One region of the Lichenibacterium dinghuense genome, then DNA from elsewhere that is predicted to be linked to it. Evidence: riboswitches for the same ligand, from Rfam matches in the RefSeq annotation. Region 1 holds a riboswitch; the other holds the start of a gene.
What was found. A riboswitch is a leader RNA that binds a small molecule or an ion and turns the genes downstream of it on or off. The one in region 1 is predicted to bind fluoride.

Region 2: linked by a shared signal. The riboswitch ahead of L7N97_RS21110 (DUF190 domain-containing protein) and the one ahead of L7N97_RS12670 (hypothetical protein) in region 1 are both predicted to bind fluoride.

Annotation. Positions count from the first base shown of each region.
Region 1 is NZ_JAJLMN010000001.1:2,615,752-2,619,345, forward strand. It holds gene L7N97_RS12655 (hypothetical protein) at 1-302, opposite strand, end outside; gene eno (phosphopyruvate hydratase) at 346-1,620, opposite strand; gene ppa (inorganic diphosphatase) at 1,628-2,173, opposite strand; gene L7N97_RS12670 (hypothetical protein) at 2,185-2,409, opposite strand; fluoride riboswitch at 2,467-2,528, opposite strand; gene L7N97_RS12675 (catalase) at 2,896-3,594, opposite strand, start outside.
Region 2 is NZ_JAJLMN010000001.1:4,426,742-4,430,335, forward strand. It holds gene L7N97_RS21105 (c-type cytochrome) at 1-9, shown strand, start outside; gene L7N97_RS21110 (DUF190 domain-containing protein) at 107-1,879, opposite strand; fluoride riboswitch at 2,032-2,111, opposite strand; gene L7N97_RS21115 (YeiH family protein) at 2,457-3,512, shown strand; gene crcB (fluoride efflux transporter CrcB) at 3,530-3,594, opposite strand, start outside.

The sequences.
Region 1 (3,594 bases):
CCCTCGCGTGCGGGCGTAACTTGCGATCCTCCATCACCCTCGAAGTTCGAATCCGCCCGAGTAGCCTCGGTGAGGCTCCTTATCCAGGCGAGCACGTCCTCGTAGCGGGCCTCGGCGGCGGCTCGACTCGAGAAATGTCTGACGGAAGTGACGGGGCACGAAAGGTCGTCGCTGTCGGGGTCCCGGCTGGGTAGGTAACGGAGGGTCACCTCGAAGGTGCCGTCCTCGACCTTCGACAGTCGGACGGCTTGGGCGGCCGGGTCCGTGCCGCTCGTCTCCTCCTTGATCTTGGCTTCGATCATTGGTTCCCCCTTTGCCTTCGACCCGGAACGCTTCCAACCCGGGTCATCGCTGGAAGGGATTGGAGAAGAGGGGTTCCCCGAGTTGGTTCTCGATCTCGAGCAACCTGTTGTACTTGGCCATGCGTTCGCCACGGCACGGCGCCCCGGCCTTGATCTGTCCCCCACCCATGGCGACGGCGAAATCGGCGATGAACGCGTCGTCGGTCTCGCCCGAGCGATGTGAGATGACGAAGCGCCAGCCCGCCTCCCGGGCGAGCGCGACGGCGGCGACCGTCTCCGACACCGTGCCGATCTGGTTCGGCTTGATCAGCACCGCGTTGGTGGTGCGCTCCCGCACGCCCCTGGCGATGAGCGAGGTGTTCGTCACGTAGACGTCGTCCCCGACGGTCTGGATTCGCGCGCCGTGAACCTCGGTCTGGGCACGGAAGCCGTCCCAGTCGTCCTCCGCGAACCCGTCCTCGATCGAGACGATGGGGTAGGCGTCGATCAAGCGGCCGTAGAGTTGGACCAGGTCGTCGCTCGTGAGGTGTCCGCCCCCCTCGCCCTTCATCCTGTACCCCGCACCGTCGCGGAATGCCGAGGCGGCGGGGTCGAGCGCGATCGCCACGTCGCGCCCTGGAACGAAGCCGGCCCCCTCGATCGCCTCGACCAACAGCCCGAGGGCCTCCTCCGTATCGCCGAGGTTCGGAGCGAAACCGCCCTCATCCCCCACGCCCGTCGCCAAACCGCGCGCCAGCAGCGAGGCCTTCAAGCTCCTGTACGTCCCCACACCGAAGCGCATCGCTTCGGAGAAACTGGTGGCTCCCACCGGCACGATCATGAATTCCTGCACGTCGAGGCCGTTGTCCGCATGCGCGCCACCGTTGATCACGTTCATCATCGGCATCGGGAGGCGGCGGGCCGCGATCCCGCCGAGGTACGCGTACAGCGGGAGGTCCAGGTCGCGGGCCGCAGCCCGCGCGATGGCCATGGACGTCCCCAGCATGGCGTTGGCCCCGAGCGACGACTTGTCGGGCGTCCCGTCGAGCTTGCACAACATGTGATCGAGCGTCGCCTGTCGACGGGGATCGTGTCCGTGGAGCCTCGGGGCGATCCTCTCCCGGATCCGGGAGATCGCCTTCAAGACGCCGCGTCCCCCATAGCGGCCCCCATCCTCATCCCGGAGCTCCACCGCCTCCCGCGAACCCGTCGAAGCGCCCGACGGCACGGATGCCGTCCCGACGACGCCGTTGTCCAAGGTGACGTCCACCTTGAGCGTGGGATTGCCCCTCGAGTCCAGGATCTCGATGGCGTCGATGTCTGCGATCTTCGCGCCCATGATGTCCTCACGATCCCTTGTTCGCCGATGCACCGTGCCGATCGATGGCCGCCCGGACCATGGATCGAGCCGCGTCCGGTCCCTCCCACCCCCCGAGCGTGACCCACTTGCCTGCTTCGAGATCCTTGTAGTGGGCGAAGTAGTGCTCGATCCGTTCGCAGAGCGAGACCGGAAGGTCGTCGATGGAGGCGATGCGCTCGAAATCACGCGTCACCCGTGTGGCCGGCACGGCGACGACCTTCTCGTCGGGGCCGTTCTCGTCGCTCATTCGGAGCACCCCGATCGGTCGCACGGCCACGACCGCACCCGGCATCACCGGATGATCCCCGAGCACCAGGACGTCACATGGATCGCCGTCCTCCGACAGCGTGCGCGGGATGAAGCCGTAGTTGCCGGGACACCGCATCGCGGTTTGCAGGAATCTGTCGACGAAAAGGGCGCCGGTCGCCTTGTCGAACTCGTATTTGACCGGCTCGCCCCCGACCGGGACCTCGATGACCGCGTTGAACTCCTCCGGCGCATCCCGTCCGATCGGTATCAGGTCGATGTTCATGATCCCCTCCGTCAAGCGTGCGAGGGGCAGCCGAAGGGGGCCCCGAAGGAGGCCCAGCCCAGCGGCAAGGGAGAGAAGTTCGGAGACACTTCGATCGAGGCGCCCGGCGCTGGGGCATCCATGAGGTCTTCCGACGGGGGGACCCGCTCGCGTGCGCGCGTCAGGATCGAACGCAATTCGCCTTCGTCGACGCGATCCGCGACCATCAGCATGCGCACGATCGGGTCGGCGATCATGAGCTGAATATTTTCAGGTAAACACCGCACGGCGAGCCTCCGCTAGCCCGATGGAGGGCTAAAGCAGGAGTCATCAGCCAAAATGGCGGTTGAACGGGAACTCCATCCCGGTTGCCTATTTCTAGGGAAGTCCGCGTTCGAAGGCAAGACCCCCGACGTACCATCGTCCGGGAAATCGACGGGATCGTGCGCGAGGTCGCCCCGTCGAGACCATGCGCATGTCCCAGGGATCAAGGACGCGACCCGGGCCGAGGTTCCGCGGCCCCATGTGCTGTTTCGTGCGCCGGCTCAGCCGTTCCCCTGGGGCCTGGGCGGGCGACCAAGCCGGAGAAGGCTCACCACGCCTCGCTCGGAACGACGTTCGGCGCCGGATGTCGCCCATCCGTCGAGAACGATGCCTCCCGCATGTCGCCGGAGGCCGTGTCGCAGGGGCGACGCACCCTTCGGCGACTCCGGTCCGATCCTCCGGACACCCTGCGCTGACGTTCAGGCCGCCACGGCCTCGATGTCGCGGTCGTGGTAGCGGTGCTTCTCCAGGCCCTTGACCAGCGCGTCCACAGCCTCCGCGGCCGAGCCCGCCGTCACGCCCTGCTCGGGGGCGCCCGCGGCCGGCACCGGCAGGTGCGCCTTGGCGATCAGCGCCGCGCCCTCGCCCATGAAGGCGAGCGGCTTGCCGTGCTTGAAGGCTTCGGCCACGAAGGCGAGCGCGAGCCCGGTCTTGGCCAGCACCCCGGCCGACGCGCCGCCCGGCACCGCCACGGCGTCGTAGATCACCGAGGGCGCGTTGACCGCCGGCCGGTCCACCTTGACGCTCTTGCCGAGCGAGCAGGTGATCGTGCCGCCGTGCGCCGCGATCACCTCGATCACCGCGCCCCGCGCCTCCAGCGCGGAGCGCAGCGCGCCGAGCTGCTCGCCGTCGACGCCGTTCCCGGCCAGCACCGCGACCTTGCGGCCCTTGATGCCCTTCGCGGGCTTGTCCTGCGACAGCGCCGGCGAACGGTCAACCTTGAGGCGGCCGCTCGGCATCTCCTTCGGCTCGGCGACCGCGGTCGCCACGGGCTTCGGGGCGGCGCGCTTGCACTCCTCGATGTCGAGGCCCGTCTGCTCCGCCACGCCGGCCGCGAGGTCGGGATGGATGTTGACGAGGAGGTTCGCCATCACGGCCTTCGGCACCGCCTTGGTCTC
Region 2 (3,594 bases), 1.8 Mb from region 1:
GGTAAGTGACGGGAGGGGCTGCTCAGCCCCTCCGCTGTCGAGGTCTTCCAGAGGACGGCGTCCCGAGGCGGGAGCGGAACCGACAGGACAATCACGGCACTGCCATTCACTCGGCGTCCATGTCCTCGATGGTCGAGACGTCGGCTTCGGTGAGCTCCGCTCGGCCGGGCGCCGCCATGCCGAGCTTCCACCGCTCCAGATGCTTGTAGACCATCACCTTGTCGATCAGCAGATCCCCGTGCGCTCGACAGAAGTCTTCCAGCGTCGCCTTGGGGCCGATCATCTCGACACACATGGTCAGTTCGCTGTTCATGCCCTCGACTTCGCGAGCTTGGACGTGTCCGTGATTGCTGAAGCCGTAATGCGTATGGTGGGCGACGGCGTTGACGAGGCCGGCCCGCTTCGCCCGGTTGACGATCTCCTGGTAGAGGGGACGGCCGGAGAATGCAGCCTTCAATCGGCTTCCCCCGGCTTGGCGAAAACGCTCCTTCGGCGTGAGATAGATGCGGAGCATCCCGACCTCTTCGGCCGTGACGTGATGTGATGGCTGCATGGTGTCGTCCAGAGGTGATCGGAAAGCGTGATCGTTGCCGAAGCCCAAGCCCAGGGCGGAGACATCGAGCGACGCGCGGGGGAGTTCCCGGACATGGCGGAGCGCGATGTCGGGCGGGATCAGGGCACTGGCCGTCTTGGGCACCGCCAGGCGCTGGGCGAGATAGATCCCCGAATGGCCGCTGCACAGATAGGCCACGAAACACGCCACCGCGATGTAGATGGTGTTGCCCGAGCCGAAGAGCTCGATGCCCATGATGGTGCAGGCGAGCGGCGTGTTGGAGGCACCGGCGAAGATGGCGACGAAGCCGAGTGCGGCGAAAAGGTCGGTCGGCGCTCCGAGCGGGCCCGACAAGGCGTTGCCGAGACCGGCACCGATGAAGAACAGGGGCGTGACCTCGCCGCCCTTGAAGCCCGTCGCCAGGGTCGCGACCGTGAAGACGATCTTCCAGGCCCAGGCCCACGGGAAAACATGGTTCCCGAAGAACGCCACGATCGACGCGGCGTGTGGATCGGGCGAGGTGACGCCGAGGCCGAGATAGTCTCGCGTGCCCAGCGCATAGGTCAGACCGATGACGGCGAGGCCGCCGATGGCCGGGCGGAGCCAGGGGATCGTGCACAGCCGTTTGAAGGCCGAACCGTACCAGTGCATCGCTTCCGAGAACAGGAGGCTCGCCAAGCCGAAGGCGACCCCGGCCAGGGCGACCTTCACGAGAAGAACTGGATCGGCGTGAAACGAACCGGCCGGCCCGTCCGCGACGCTGGAGAAGGCGACGTGATAGGCCACATGGCTGATGCCCCACGCATGGCAGGCCCAGTCCCCGACGATCGCCGCCAGCACGCAGGGAACGAGGGCGCTGTATTGCACGCGCCCCACCGCCAGCACCTCGAGCGCGAAGACCGCGCCGGCAATCGGGGTGCCGAACACGGCTCCGAAGCCCGCCGCGATCCCGGTGGTCAGGAGCATGCTGGTGTCGGCGGGCCCGAGGCCGAGAGGCTTGCCGATGGCGCTCGCGATCGTGCCGCCGAGCTGAACCGCGGTCCCCTCCCGCCCCGCCGAGCCACCGAAGAGGTGGGTGACCAGGGTCGAGACGACGATGAGGGGCGCCATGCGAAGCGGTATGCCGCCGCCCGGCTCGTGGATCTGGTCCACGATGAGGTTGTTGCCGCCCTCGGCCGGCCGGCCGACCCAGGCATAGATGGCACCGATCGCCGCGCCGGCTCCGGGCAAGCCGAAGAGCAGCCACGGATGGATGAAGCGCGCTTCCGTAACCGCATCGAGAAGCCAGAGAAAGGCCGCGCAGAACGACCCCACGATCAGCGCCATGGGGACCGTCAGGCCTATACACTTTGCGGCCAGCAACGCATGGACCGCGCGCTGCACCACGAACGACCGTAGGTGCCGAAGAGATCGCCGCGCGAAGGCCGACCGACGCCGACCGATGAGTGAAATGGACAAGCGGACTCCCCCTTACGACGTGCAAGGTAGGAATCATCAGCCCCGAACGGGGCGGTTCGACCCCGGAGGGGTCAGGCAGAAATCCATTGCCGACCGCATTGCTAGCGCTCGACGATCAGAGCGTAAACCCACGAACGGAGTGGTCGTGGATCTTTTTTCCACGATTGATCCCGTGACGAAGGCCGCCGCCGACGAACCCGGGAAACGGGCGGAGGCTCGAGTGCTCGAAAGGACGCCCGTGCCGCCTCGCACACGCCTCTCGGGATTCGCGTCCCTCACCGACCTTCACCGAGCCGCCCAGGTAATCGATCGAGCCCCACGATCGATCGTTCTGTATTGGAGATTGGACGGCGCGGGCCGCCTGTCTCCTATCTCCCGTCACCCGACAGGGGCCGACCGACGCGACCGTCGCGCGGGCTCCTCCCACATCAACGAGGTGAACATCTTGTCCCGCATCCGACCCACCCTTCTGCCCGGGCTGGTTCTCTGCATCGTCGTGACCCTGGTGGCGGTGGCATTGCAGGCCATCGAGACGCGGCTCGTCGGCGAGCCCTACCTCGAAGCGCTCGTGCTGGCGATCCTGCTCGGGGTGGCGATCCGCTCCGCCTGGACGCCGGGCCCGCGCTGGGCGCCCGGCATCGCCTTCTCGGCCAAGGTGCTGCTGGAGGTCGCTGTGGTGCTGCTCGGCGCGTCGGTCAGCGCCGCCACCGTGCTGGCGCTCGGCCCGGCGCTGATCGGCGGCATCGCGCTCGTGGTGGCGCTCGCCATCGCGTCGAGCTACGCCCTGTGCCGCCTGCTCGGCCTGCCGAAGCGCATGGCCGTGCTGGTCGCCTGCGGCAACTCCATCTGCGGCAACTCCGCCATCGCGGCCGTGGCGCCGGTGATCGGCGCGGACGGCGACGACGTCGCCTCGTCCATCGCCTTCACGGCCGTGCTCGGCGTCGTCGTGGTGCTGCTCCTGCCGCTGCTGGTCCCGGTGCTCAGCCTGTCGCTCACCCAGTACGGCGTGCTGGCGGGGCTCACCGTCTATGCCGTGCCACAGGTCTTGGCCGCGACGCTGCCGATCGGCGCGCTCTCGAACCAGGTCGGCACGGTGGTGAAGCTTGTGCGGGTACTGATGCTCGGCCCCGTGGTGCTCGCCCTGTCGCTCGTCACGCGCCGTCTGCGCGACGAGCCGGTCGAGGCCGCGCCGCACGTCACCGCCGGCGACAGGCCGCGCCTCGGACGCCCCGCGCTGCACGAGCTCGTGCCGTGGTTCATCGTCGGATTCCTCCTCGTGCTGCTGGTGCGCTCGCTCGGGCTGATCCCGGCACCGGCCCTGCCGCCGATCGCCGCCACCGCCAGCGCGCTCACCACCGTGTCGATGGCGGCGCTGGGCCTTGGCGTCGACGTGCGGGTCGTGGCGAAGGCCGGCGTCCGCGTCACCGCGGCCGTGACGGCCTCGCTGGTCGTTCTCGGCCTCGTCAGCCTCGCGCTGATCCGCGTGATGGGCGTCGCCTGACGGGCGCCGTGCGGGCATCAGTCCTCCTCGATGCTGGCCTGAACGATGGGCACGGCGCCGCCGTTCAGTGCCGCGCCGGCGA